DNA from 4 places in the Rhodococcus globerulus genome. Region 4 is predicted to be linked to each of the others. Evidence: riboswitches for the same ligand, from Rfam matches in the RefSeq annotation. Region 4 holds a riboswitch; each other region holds the start of a gene.
The links. A riboswitch is a leader RNA that binds a small molecule or an ion and turns the genes downstream of it on or off. The one in region 4 is predicted to bind cobalamin.

Region 1 (3,287 bases), 240 kb from region 4:
CTTCCTCGCTACCCGCTTTACGAGTCCACGACCAGCCCTCACCCATCTTGTGCCACTGCACCGGACCGCCGACGCCACTCTCGTCGTGCAGGTTTCCGAGTGCGCGGAAGGCGGCTTCCTCGCCGACTTTCCACTTTGCGCTCTTCACGAACTGGAAGACGCCGATGTCGAATCCCTGGTTCCAGGCACGCAGCGCCATCCCGAATGCTGCGGTGGACTTGCCCTTTCCCGGTCCGGTGTGGACGGCAAGCACCGGCGCGTTGCGACGCTGACGTGTGGTCAATCCGTCGTCGGGGACAGTGTCGGGAACGCCTTTAGGCATGGTGATCTCCTGAAATGAAAACGTTAGGCGGCGGCGCGGACGACACCCGCGACCTGCTGAGCTGACAATTCGGCAAGGCGGACGCATCCACCTCGTAGTTCTCGGGCCAATTCGGCGGCCAACCCCAAACGGACGAGCCCGGTTTCGCAGTCCACGACGATCGAAGCGACCGATGCATCGGCCAGTAAGTGCGCGGCAACGCGAGCGCGGTGCAGCGCGTCCTTGCCGCCGGTGGCACGCCCGTCTGTCAGCGCAACCATGAGCGCGCGGCGCTGCGGATCCCTGAGCCGCTCACGCAGAATCACCTCACGGGCACGCAAGAAGCCTTCTGCGAGTGGTGATTTGCCACCTGTTCGCATGGACTGCAACCGGCGAACAGCGATGTCCACGGACGACGTCGGCGGCAGAACCAGTTCGGCTTCGCGGCCCCGGACGGTGATAACGGCCACCTTGTCGCGGCGCTGGTAAGCGTCGCGCAGGAGCGAGACAACGGCGCCCGTCACAGCGGAGAGCCGGTCGCGCGCCGCCATCGACCCCGACGCGTCCACCACGAACACGATCAGATTGCCCTCGCGCCCTTCACGAATCGCGCCTCGCAGGTCGGCCGGCGCCAACCGCAGACGGCCCTCCGTCCGGCCCCGCGCAATCTGCGATTCCGCAGCGGCAAACACCGTGCTCGTCAGGTGCAGACCGTGCCCGCGGTCGGTGGTGGACCGCACGACGCGTCCACGCGACGACGTGGAGCGCGAACGCCGGCCTGGCGCACCCTCACCGACACCAGGAACTTCGAGAAGTTTGGCCTTGAACGCACTGCTCGGCGGCGCAGACGGTCGATCGGTGGCGCGAACTCCCCCGCCCGGACCGTCCGGATCGTCTTGCGGCCCATCATCGTCGGGGCCGTCATCATCAGGGCCCCCGTCATCGGGTTCATCGCCGTCAGGTTCGCCGCCTTCAGGATTCTCGGGTGGTTCAGGCTCGCCGGCCCGAGCATCCTCGTCTGCACGATCCATCGCGTCGTCGAGTTGCTGCTGATCGAGGCCCGGCTCGTCGAAGGGATCGCGACGGCGGCGGTGCGGCAGTGTCAGTTCCGCTGCGACTCGTACGTCTTCCTCGGCGACCTCGCTGCCGCCACGCCAGGCAGCATGAGCGGTGGCAGTACGGGCGAGAACAAGATCGGCGCGCATACCGTCCACGTCGAACGACGCGCACAGCGACGCGATGCGCCGAAGTTCGCGGTTGCTCAGCTCCACGCCATCCAGTTTGTCACGCGCAGAAAGGATTTCGGCGGCGAGTTCCTGATCGGCCGGCGCATACCTGCGGGCAAACGCCTGTGGATCGCGCTCGTAGTCGAGGCGTCGTCGCACTACCTCCATCCGCACATCCACGTCGCGAGACGCCGACACGTCGACCGCCAGACCAAAACGATCCAGCAGCTGTGGACGCAGTTCTCCCTCTTCGGGATTCATTGTTCCGACGAGGACGAACTTCGCGGCGTGGGAGTGCGAAATTCCGTCCCGCTCGACATGCACTCGGCCCATCGCGGCCGCGTCGAGAAGAACGTCCACCAGGTGGTCGTGCAGGAGATTCACTTCGTCGACGTACAGAACCCCCTGATGCGCCGCGGCCAGGAGTCCGGGCTGGAAGGCGCGCTCACCGTCGCGTAATACCTTCTCGAGGTCGATCGAGCCGATCACGCGGTCCTCCGTCGCCCCGACGGGCAGTTCGACCAGCCTGGCCGGACGCGTCACACCGGCGTCGTCGACAGCCGGTAGCAAAGCCGTCAAGGCTCGAACGACGGTGGATTTTGCCGTGCCCTTTTCACCGCGAACCAGCACGCCACCGATTCCGGGGTGTACGGCGCACAGGATCAACGCCAATCGCAGTTGGTCCTGGCCTACTACCGCGCTGAACGGGAAACCCGCCACCGCTGCCTGATCGTCTTCTACACGCACGTCGACATCCCTCCACCTCTCGGTTTCCTCGCCGAGAACTTGGCTTCATCCGAACGTCGCGGCAATCTGGCTGAGATCTCGTGAGATCTTTACAGTGGCGGGACCGCACCTGAATCGAACAGGACTTCCCCGCGAGCATTCGGTATCGAAAAAACCCTAGTCGGCCCACAATTGCGTGAGCCGACTGGGTCGGGTGTATGACTGCGTTTCAGCTGGCAAGCACAAACGCCTCGCCGCCACCGCGGCGCATCGGGGTGTGCGGAATACCGTCCTCGATAAATTCTTCGCCGTCAGCTTTGAAGCCGTGCTTGCTGTACATGTCGACCAGATAGGTCTGAGCGTTGATGCGGCACGGCGCTTCGCCCACTTCGGCCAGCGCAGCTTGCAGCAATCGCGTCGTATGGCCCTGTCCGCGTGCTTCACGTGACGTGCAGAGTCGACCGATTCGGAAGCTCTTCGTGCCGTCGTCGTGCTCTTCGAGGAGGCGCAGAGTGCACACCACCTCGCCGTCCTGCTCCAGCCAGAAATGGCGGGTTTCCGTCAGCAGGTCCCGCCCGTCCAACTCGGGGTACGGGCAGGCCTGCTCGACGACAAATACTTCTACCCGAAGCTTCAACAACTCGTAGAAAGTCTTGTTGTCGAGGTCGAGTGCCCATGAACGCTTCAATGCTGCTGTTGCCGTCATGGTTGCGACTATCACACAGTTGCAGCGGTCTCCGCGACCGGAAGAGAATCGGTTGACGCCGAGGAATCGAGCTCGAGCACCTTCGAGGACCAATCCCAGACCTGGTTGAAAAGTCCTTCGTTGTCGGTGAGCTTGACGCCGATGGACGGAACCATCTCGCGCAGCTTGCCCTTCCAGCCCTGGAATTCGGTCGGGAAGCAGCGCTCGAGCACGTCGAGCATCGCGGGAACAGCCGTCGACGCGCCTGGTGACGCACCGAGCAGTCCGGCAATGCTTCCGTCTTCGGCAGCCACCACGGCGGTACCGAATTCGAGGACGCCGCCCTTGC
Region 2 (3,287 bases), 1.1 Mb from region 4:
CCAGCGCTACGCATTTCGGTGAGCAGGTCGATTGCGCTGGCAGGTGTATCGAGGCCAACGGCATTGCCGATGCGAGCGTGCTTGGTGGGGTAGGCCGACAGCATCAAGGCAACACGGCGCTCCGGCGTCGGAATATGACGCAACTTGCCGTGACGCACCGCGATGCCGGCCACGCGGGCTGCGCGCTCCGGATCAGGCATGTACGTGGACAGTCCGTCGGAATCGATTTCCTTGAACGAGAACGGCACCGTGATGATGCGTCCGTCGAATTCGGGGACCGCAACCTGCGTCGCGACATCGAGCGGCGACAATCCGTCGTCGTTGGCATCCCAGGTGGCGCGGCTGCTGGTCAGGCACAGTCCCTGCAAGATCGGAACGTCCAATGCGGCGAGTGCTGCCACGTCCCACGCTTCGTCGTCGCCGCCCGCGGATGCGGTGGCCGGCTTGGTTCCGCCGGCCGCGAGAACCGTCACGACCATGGCGTCGGCCCGGCGAAGTGTGGTCAGCAATTCGGCTTCGGCGCTGCGCAGCGAGGCGCAGTAGATCGGGAGCGCGGTGCCGCCGGCATCGGCAATCGCGTCGCAGAGCGCCTGGACGTAGCGGGTATTCCCGGCGAGGTGCTGGGCGCGGTAGTAGAGAACCGCGATGACGGGACCACTGTTGTCGCTGATGTCGGGGGCAAATTCAGCGATTCCCCACGACGGCAGCCGCGTCGGGGCCTCGAAGCCGTGACCGGTGAGCAGCACTGTGTCGGACAGGAAGTGGTGCAGCTGCGCCAGGTTGTCTGCGCCGCCCTCGGCCAGGTAATTGTGCGCTTCAGCCGCAACGCCCGGGGAGACAGTCGAGCACTCCATGAGGTCGGCATCAGGCGCGTGTTCGCCGCCGAGCACCACGACGGGCAGGCCACTGGCCAGGACCATGTCCAGACCGTCTTCCCAGCTCCGACGGCTGCCGAGGATGCGCACGATCACAAGATCGACGCCGTCGAGCAAGCCGGGTAGATCCTCGGAAACCAGCAGCCTGGAGGGGTTTGCCCAGCGATACGAAACGCCGTCTCCGTTGTCCTGGCTTGCGCGAGCGCTCAGCAGATCGGTGTCGGACGTCGAGAGCAGAAGAATCACAGGTGAAACCTTCCTGGGGTTTCGCGCCCCGTGAAAAAGATCTTTCATGGACAGCAGTTGAGGGTCTGACTCGTGTTTACGAACGGAAACACTTCCGCTTGTACACACTCACAGTGGCGCGACCGCACCGGAATCTCACCGGTTTCCTCACCTGCTGTCACTGGTTGACCGTGATGCTACCGGTCGCGGGTCCGTGCTCTGCACGGTCGTACCCTTGAACCATGTCCACAGACCGTTCTCAGCCAGACGCGTGCCCTGGAGCGCTGCAGGTCCACCAGGCCGCAGACGGCCCGTTGGCGCGCGTGCGCCTACCCGGCGGCGCTTTGGCTCCACACCAATTGCAAACGCTGGCCGAGGCTGCCCGCGACGTGGGCAACGGTCAGATGGAACTCACCTCACGTGGGAATATTCAGCTCCGAGCCGTCAAGGACCCCCGCGTATTCGCCGACCGGATCGCGTCCGCTGGTTTGCTCCCCTCGGCAACGCATGAGCGGGTTCGCAACATTCTGGCGTCGCCGCTGTCCGGCCGAATCGGGGGTGTCGCCGATGTGCGTGAGCTGGTTCGCACTCTTGACGCGGCGGTGCAGTCGGACCCCGCGTTGGCGCAGCTACCAGGACGAACACTGTTCACACTCGACGACGGCCGCGGCGACATCAGCGGTCTGCACGGCGATTTCGGACTGCACGCCCACAGCGAATCCGAGCACTCACTCGTCCTCGCGGGGCATCGCACGAACCACCTTGTCCATGTCGACGACGCTGTGCCGTTGCTCCTCGAGGCCGCGCACGCGTTCCTGAATCTTCGGGACAAGCACTGGCGACTGGCCGAAGTGCCAGACGGAATCGCTCGAACGATCGATCATCTGGGCCTTTCAGCGGAATTTGCCGGTGCCGTCGACCTCGCCCCGGATGCGGGGCCGTCGATCGGATGGCTCGAACAACGCGACGGAACCGTCGCATTAGGCGGCGGACTCCGCTTCGGACTCCTGGATGCACGACTCGCCGAATTCCTCGCCGCCATCGAAAAACCCGTGGTCGTGACGCCGTGGCGCTCGATCATGATCTTCGATCTCGACGAAGGCGCAGCCGAGCAGGTGGTGCGAGTTCTCGCTCCGATGGGCTTGATCTTCGACGAGAATTCGCCGTGGCTCGACGTCACAGCCTGCACCGGAAGCCCTGGATGCGAGAAGTCGCTCGCCGATGTCCGGGCGGACGCCATCGAAGCCGTCGAGCAGGGCTCACTACCGATCGAAGGCCGGCAGCACTGGGCGGGCTGTGACCGTTCCTGCGGGCGCCCCCGCGCGAAAGTAGCCGACGTGATTGCGACGACCGACGGTTACCGGGTGAATCAGACCGATCAGTGATACCTCTATCCTGTGCCCCATGATCGAGTACATCCGTGACGGCGCAGAAATTTATCGCCAGTCCTTTGCCACAATTCGGGCCGAAGCCGACCTGAGCCGTTTTCCGGCGGATGTCTCGCAAGCTGTTGTGCGGATGATCCATGCGAGTGGTCAGGTCGACCTGGTCGACGACATCGCGTTCACACCCAACGTCGTCACCGTCGCGAGGGCTGCCCTGCGAGCGGGTGCGCCGATCTTCTGTGATGCGAACATGGTCGCCGCCGGCATTACCCGTAAGCGTCTGCCCGCCGACAACGACGTGATCTGCACACTGCGCGATCCGCAGGTTCCCTTGCTGGCGAACACAATCGACAACACACGCTCTGCGGCGGCTATCGAACTGTGGGGCCCGAAACTCGAAGGCGCCGTGGTCGCGATCGGCAATGCGCCGACCGCGCTGTTCCATCTCCTCAACCTGATCGAGGCGGGCGGACCGCGGCCTGCTGCTATCGTCGGCGGACCCGTGGGATTCATCGGATCCGCAGAATCCAAAGAAGCGCTGATCGGACACCCCAGCGGCATAGACCATTTGATACTGAGAGGCCGACGCGGCGGCAGTGCCGTCACCGCGGCTGTCGTCAATGCGATTGCGAGCGAACAAGAATGAGCGAAGGCAAGTTGTGGGGAGTCGGCATCGGACCCGGCGATCCGGAGTTGGTGACCGTCAAAGCTGCCCGAGTGATCGGCGAGGCCGACGTCATCGCATTCCATTCCGCGCGGCACGGTAAGAGCATTTCCCGCGGGGTTGCTGCTCCGTACATGC
Region 3 (3,287 bases), 2.0 Mb from region 4:
GAGAAGGTACGGATCGGCCAACGGATTGCGGGTGACCGCCTGTGCCACCGCACCTGAGAGCGCCAACGACGCACCCACCACGGCAGCGGTGAGGGCGCGCGGCAGGCGGGAGTCGATCACTATCGACTCCCGCGCCGCCGTCCACCAGGTCTCGAAAGTCCCTGGCGCCAAGCGTGCTCCGACTATCGCCCACACGTCACCGACGGGAATGCGCACCGACCCGAACGACACCGCCAACCCCAGCATGGCTGCCAGGGCTACCAGCAGTCCGGCCAGCAGAGCGCCGTAACCGGAACGTGAAAGTGTCACTTCGCCGGGTCAGTGCCTGCAGTAGCAGCACCCGGATGGAAAGCGCTCGCAATGGTCTGTGCCGAGCGCACCAAACGGGAACTCTCGAAGAGATCGGCAAGAGGCACCACGACAAATCGGTTCTGCGCGACAGCCGGAGTGGTTGCCATCAACGGCTGGGACCGCAGGAAGTCGATCTTCTGATCCGCTGTCTTGTCTCCGTAGTCGATGACGACGATCGCCTGGGGCGCGCGCTCGGCAACAGCCTCCCAGCTTGCATCGATGTAGGGCTTGGCACCCTCGGAGAAGATGTTTGTCACGCCGGAGTACTCGGCAACCAGTTGCCCGACGCCGACGCCACCGATCGTGGTCGGAACATCCTCACCGCTGTCGTAGAAGAACGCGGATACCGGCGCGGCATCGCCGATCGACGCGCGGACTGCGTCAAGGCCAGAGCTGATCTGTTCGGCTACGGCGCGAGCGGAATCCTCGACACCCAAGACCCGGCCGAGTTGGGTGTAGTCGTTCTCGAGCAGTCCGATATCGGGGAAACCGGTGCCGCAGTATTCCGAGAAGAGGAAGGTATTGATCCCTTTCTCGGCAAACGCGTCGCGTGATCTTCCCTGCTTCTCGTTGAATGCGCTGGTCATTCCGCCGACAACGAAGTCGGGATCCACGTCCAGAATCTGCTCGGCGCTCGGGAAGGTATCGGACAGACTGGGGATCTTATTGAACTGTTCGGCGGTCTCCGCGGTGGGCGGGTTGTCGCTGTATGCCCGTCCGACAATGCGGTCACCCGCGCCGATCTCGATAAGTGCTTCGGTGACATGGCCGTTCAAGGACACAATTCTCTGCGGCGGCGAATCGAAGACCAGTTCACGGTCGCAATTGGTGATGCTGACCGGCTGAGCGAACGACTCCGTCGACGCAGAGTTTTCGGTTGCCTCACCTTTCGAACAACCGGCGGCCATCAACGCAGTCGCGATCAACACGACAACGGCGCGGGTGGGGGAAATCTTGAGTGACACGGGACCTCGCAAAAGGGCTCAGAGCCACGAATGAGAATCCTGGGAGAACACCCACCACGTATAGGGAATCCGCGGGCAGTGCTCTCGCTGGACTTCCGGTTCGTAGACCACGACGAATGGATGTCGCACACCACGCGGCGGGCATTCGGGCTCATTCGTTCTCGATGATTCGAGAACGAACCTACCGTTGCGGGTCAGCGCCGGAATTGGACCGGCTTCCCCCACACGCATGGCTTGCAAGTGCTTCCAGCAGTATGCCTGACACATCCGAACCGAATCGCAGGCGGCCTCGCCGCGTACATTCCGGACTCTCTCCAGAGCACGGTATTCCGCCACGGACCTCGAAAAAGGATTAGCATGCGGTACCACCGAAATTCGGAAACTCTGGACAGATCGGAATAGACGTGAAAAAGATTCTGAATTCCCTTTCCGAGGACGAATACGTGTTGATCCTCGAGACCAAAAAGGATCAGATTGCCGAACTCGACGAAGACGAACTGATCGCCCTGCACACGCGCATTCGTCGAGCCCGCAACAAGTACACAAAGTTGTACCGACGTGCGGGTTCGGCAAAAGTGGCCGAGAAGAAGGGACGCGGATCCGGTAAGTCGGCAAATGCGCGCAACGCCGGCAAAGCAGAAGTTTTCGAAGACGCGCTCAGCAGAGTGAGCCGCCGGCTGGCAGCGGTCTCGCGCCAGAGCGCCCGAGAGCTCAAGGACGAGCGGCTGGGTCGCGCTCGCAAGGACGCACCGTCCTTCAGCGACATCGACACGGGTAACGGAAAGGTCGCGTCCGCGGGCAAGGCTCGCGTCGACGAAACTCGTAGTTCTCCGGGCAAGAAGAAGTTCGAAGCGTCCAGTATCGCCGCCGGTGCACGGCGTCAGGCCAAGAAGGACAATCGCTGACTCCACGCACCAGGTATTAGCCGATGTTGCCGCTGAACGTGACTTACGTTCAGCGGCAACGGTGTGTCATGCCCAGAATCCCTCCCCGGATACAGAATCCCTCCCCCCGATACAGTCGGTACGGCCATGTCCGAAAATTTCACCGGAGTTGATCAATGACACGCTGGGCCCAAACCGTCGTTTCCCGAAAATGGTGGGTGCTCTCGCTCGCAGTTCTCATCGTGCTGATCAGTGGCGTGTGGGGTCTCGGAGTATTCGGAAAGCTCAGCCAAGGAGGGTTTGTCGACCCGGGTAGCGACTCCGCGAAGGTCGCAGCAATCGTCGAGGAAAACCTCGGACCGCAAACCGCGGACATCATTGCGATCTACACACCGACCGACGGCCGAAGTCTCGACGACATCGGCCCGGCGGTGACAGCCACCGTCGACGAATTCACGGCCAACGTCCCGACGGCCTCGGTGAAGTCGTATTGGACCGCCGACGCCGCGACCAAGGCAAATCTGGTCTCCAACGACGGAACGATGGGCGCGGTTGCCATCACCTTGGCACCGGATTCCGGAGTCACCTCCGCCACTTTTTCCGATCTGCTCCCCACGCTCGAAGTGGAAGGCGCGCAAGCACAATTCGCTGGAAACACGGTAGTCGGTGTCGCCTTCAACACCACGCTGGAGAAGGATCTTGTTGTCGCGGAGGCCATAGCCATCCCGATCACCCTCGTGTTGTTGGTCTTCATCTTCGGCGGTCTTGTCGCTGCAGCCGTACCGGTTTTTGTCGGAGTTCTGAGCGTGCTGAGCGCCTTGGCCGTACTGCGAGTTCTGACGTCGGTCACCGAGGTCAGTTCGTTCTCGATCAACGTGGCCTCACTGCTGGGGCTCGGCCTTGCCATCGACTACGGATTGTTTGTCGTCGGGCGATACCGCGAGGAACTGAACTCCGGTTCCGAACCGGGTGCCGCAGCCACCCGCACGGTCCTGACGGCCGGTCGTACCGTGATGTTCTCGGGGCTGCTGCTGATCTGCGCGTTCAGCGGCATGCTCGTGTTCCCCCAAGCTGTGATTCGTTCACT
Region 4 (3,287 bases):
CACAGCTTGCAGACGCGAGGTGACAGGGTTGGATTCGAGGAAAGCGATCTTGCTGGCCAGAGCGTCACCGTCGATACTGCGCCGACTCAGGTCCGCGAGCACCAAGGCCGTTGGGTTGCGATCGAGGATGGTTTCCCAACTGACCTGGGGCCATTCGTCCGTCGTATCGGCGAAGATGTTCTCCGCGCCAACAGATTCCGTGATAATTCCGGACGAGCCACAGCAACCAGCCATGTACGGAGTCATGGTGTCGGCAAACCAGAATGCGAGTGAGACCCCGGACGCATCGACGGAATCGGACGCTTTCGCGAATCGATCCTGTAGTTCGGCGACAAACTGTTCGCCTCGATCACGCACGTCGAAAATTGCTGCCAAGTCCCGGATTTCCTGGTAGACAGTCTCGATCTTCAACGGTTCGGTGCGAGCGCCGTCCGCATTCGACGCCGAGGACACCTTGCCGTCGCAGCCGTTGTCGGTGGGCGAGAGGTACGTCGGCACGCCGAGCGCGGCGAACTGATCTCGGCTCGCGACGCCGCCGTCGGCAATCGTGGAGGCAAACGAGGCCGACACGAAATCGGGCTCCGTGTCGAGGACAACCTCGAACGACGGTTTGTTGTCGGCAAGGCGCGGGACTCGATTGTTGTCAACTGCGAGGTTCTCGCGAACGGGATCGGTCCACGTCGCGGTGCCAACCATGCGGTCTGCAAGACCGAGGGACAGCAGGATCTCCGTTGAGCCTTGGTTGAGGGAGACCGCACGTGTCGGTGGTGCGTCGATAGTGACCTGTTGACCACAATTGTCGATGGTCAGGGGGTAGTTGGACGAGCTGGCGTCACTCGCGGTGACGGAGTCGTCGGAGGCGCCGCAGCCGGCCAGACCAAACTCGAGAGCCGAGGTGGCAACAACTGCTGAGGTGAAGCGCATAAAACGCATGAAGAGGGAACTCCTTGCTCAGGGCTCGATCGCGGAGCCGAGAATTCGCCGTGCTCGATCAGCGAGTATCCGGACTTCGATCCCTCGAGAAGGTTCGTCACCGTTGCGCGTCAGCCCTGGACTTGCACCAGGTTCCCTCGCCGATCGTGGCCGCACGAACGGCCACGTCAACCATAACGAGGTGCTGGTTTCTCCTCGCAAACACAGGGGTGGAATTGACCTCGTCAGCACTCGAGGTATCGTGGCCGACATGCAGCGCGTCTATTTCTGGTTTAGCAGGCCGGCCCCGGGTGGGCCTGCCGGCGTAACCACGCGCTGACAACCTCCACCCAAGAGCCGGATTACAGACCGGCTCGCTGGAGTTCACTTCATCTCTGGGGTCGGCCTGAGAACAGGAAACCGAAACCCCATGACTGTCACCATCGACACCACAGCCACATCGGACAGCCTCGACGATCAGCGCACTGTCAGTATCAGTCCGCTGGTTTCGCCGGCGACCGTCCGAGCTCAGCACGCACCCGACGAGGTCGCGGCCGCAACCGTGCGGACCGGCCGTGCCGACACGATCAACATCCTCAACGGTGACGACGACCGTTTGATCGTTGTTGTCGGACCGTGCTCGGTACACGATCCGGAAGCTGCGATGGACTACGCCCGCCGGTTGTCTGCCAAGGCCGAAGAACTGCGGGACGACCTGCACATCGTCATGCGGGTCTACTTCGAAAAGCCGCGCACCACGCTGGGTTGGAAGGGCCTGCTCAACGATCCCCACCTCGACGGCACCTACGACGTGAACACCGGACTTGGTATCGGCCGCAAGTTGCTGCTCGACGTGTCGAGCCTCGGTCTGCCCGTCGGCTGTGAATTCCTCGACCCGATCATGCCGCAGTACATCGCGGACCTGGTCAGCTACGGCGCGATCGGCGCTCGGACCGCTGCGAGCCAGGTTCACCGTCAGCTGTGCAGTGCACTGTCCATGCCGGTCGGCATCAAGAACTCCACCGAAGGTGACGTGCAGGTAGCCGTCGACGGTACCCGCGCTGCGGCAGCGAGCCACGTGTTCCCCGGCACCGACCTCGACGGTCAGGCCGCCTTGATCCGTACGGCTGGTAACCCCGACTGCCACGTCATCCTGCGCGGTGGCAGCGATGGACCGAACTACGACGCCGAGACGGTCGCGGATACCCTTGCCCGCCTGCGCAAGTCGAACCTGCCCGAGCGTGTGGTCATCGACGCGAGCCACGGCAACAGCAGCAAGGACCACGAGCGTCAGGTCATCGTCCTCGACGACATCGCAGCTCGTCTCGCCGGCGGTGAGCAGGGAATCGCGGGTGTCATGTTGGAGAGCTTCATCGAGGCCGGTCGTCAGGACCTGACCTTGGGCAAGGCGGACGAACTCACCTACGGTCAGTCCATCACCGACGCATGCATCGACTGGTCCACAACGGCAGCGCAGTTGGACCGTCTGGCGCAGGCCGTTGCCAGCCGTAGGGGCTGACGCCCCCGTGCGCCTTTCTGGTAGCGCCGACTACCAAAAAGGCGCACAGGGCCGCTAGGCCAGTACTTCTCGCGTGGCCGTGACCAGGCGTTCGAGCCAGGCGTCGGTGCCGACGGCCTGACGTAGCGGTTCGTTGGGCAATTCGATGCTGACCGGCAGTCCGGCAGGCAGGGTCGACCAGATGTCGGCCAGGGCGATGCCGCCGGTGCCGGGCACCAGACGCTCTTCGCGGGCGTGAAGGATCAGTTCTGCGTCATCCGTAGGAGCGGGGGTCGAACCGTCGCACATCTGGGCGTAGTGCAGCCACTCGCGCGGGATGGACGCAAGATCTTCCAGCGTTGTCGCCGAGCGGTCGGTGTGGAGTGCGTCGACCAGGACACTACGAGCCGGACCGTCTGCCGCCGAGACGATCTCGATGGCAGCACGCGCATCGGGCACCGCAGTCCACGGCATGAATTCGAGCGAGGCGACGATGCCGTAGTTCGCGCACAGTTCCGCGAGGCGGGCATAAGAGTCCGTGAGCCGAGCGCGGTCGCGGTCGTCGCCGCCCACCAGAACGGCCTTGGCTCCGAGCTGTGCCCCCGCTTCGAGAAGCGGAACGTAGTCGGCGGGGTCGAAGTCGGCTGCAAGACGGATGATTTCGAGGTCGAATACCTCAACGGGTGAATCATCCAGTCGACGCACCAGTTCGTCCAACGACTGCTTGTCCTCGTGCAGAGGGTAGGCCGTCGTACCTGGTGCCGCAGGCATCAGGCGGATGCCGATGGTGTCGAAGCCGTGTTTTTCCGCCAAGTCGACGTGCTGCATCGGTGCGGTATCGAGCACTGTGAGGGCTGCCAGTCCGAGTGAGAGTGTC

Region 1: it holds a riboswitch for cobalamin, as region 4 does, so the genes downstream of both, KYT97_RS00615 (VWA domain-containing protein) here and KYT97_RS30410 (ABC transporter substrate-binding protein) in region 4, are expected to answer to the same signal.
Region 2: it holds a riboswitch for cobalamin, as region 4 does, so the genes downstream of both, cobN (cobaltochelatase subunit CobN) here and KYT97_RS30410 (ABC transporter substrate-binding protein) in region 4, are expected to answer to the same signal.
Region 3: it holds a riboswitch for cobalamin, as region 4 does, so the genes downstream of both, KYT97_RS08790 (ABC transporter substrate-binding protein) here and KYT97_RS30410 (ABC transporter substrate-binding protein) in region 4, are expected to answer to the same signal.

Annotation. Positions count from the first base shown of each region.
Region 1 covers NZ_CP079698.1:145,498-148,784, reverse strand. Annotated here, with positions in the region: gene cobO (cob(I)yrinic acid a,c-diamide adenosyltransferase) at 1-322, opposite strand, end outside; gene KYT97_RS00615 (VWA domain-containing protein) at 346-2,247, opposite strand; adenosylcobalamin (AdoCbl) riboswitch at 2,284-2,430, opposite strand; gene KYT97_RS00610 (GNAT family N-acetyltransferase) at 2,483-2,959, opposite strand; gene mqo (malate dehydrogenase (quinone)) at 2,971-3,287, opposite strand, start outside.
Region 2 covers NZ_CP079698.1:995,518-998,804, forward strand. Annotated here, with positions in the region: gene cobN (cobaltochelatase subunit CobN) at 1-1,121, opposite strand, end outside; cobalamin riboswitch at 1,161-1,291, opposite strand; gene cobG (precorrin-3B synthase) at 1,343-2,485, shown strand; gene KYT97_RS04435 (precorrin-8X methylmutase) at 2,505-3,131, shown strand; gene cobJ (precorrin-3B C(17)-methyltransferase) at 3,128-3,287, shown strand, end outside.
Region 3 covers NZ_CP079698.1:1,922,339-1,925,625, forward strand. Annotated here, with positions in the region: gene KYT97_RS08785 (FecCD family ABC transporter permease) at 1-309, opposite strand, end outside; gene KYT97_RS08790 (ABC transporter substrate-binding protein) at 306-1,259, opposite strand; cobalamin riboswitch at 1,435-1,562, opposite strand; gene KYT97_RS08795 (hypothetical protein) at 1,721-2,221, shown strand; gene KYT97_RS08800 (MMPL family transporter) at 2,377-3,287, shown strand, end outside.
Region 4 covers NZ_CP079698.1:6,648,299-6,651,585, reverse strand. Annotated here, with positions in the region: gene KYT97_RS30410 (ABC transporter substrate-binding protein) at 1-933, opposite strand, end outside; cobalamin riboswitch at 976-1,108, opposite strand; gene KYT97_RS30405 (3-deoxy-7-phosphoheptulonate synthase) at 1,343-2,431, shown strand; gene KYT97_RS30400 (sugar phosphate isomerase/epimerase family protein) at 2,486-3,287, opposite strand, start outside; gene KYT97_RS30395 (FAD-dependent oxidoreductase) at 3,286-3,287, opposite strand, start outside.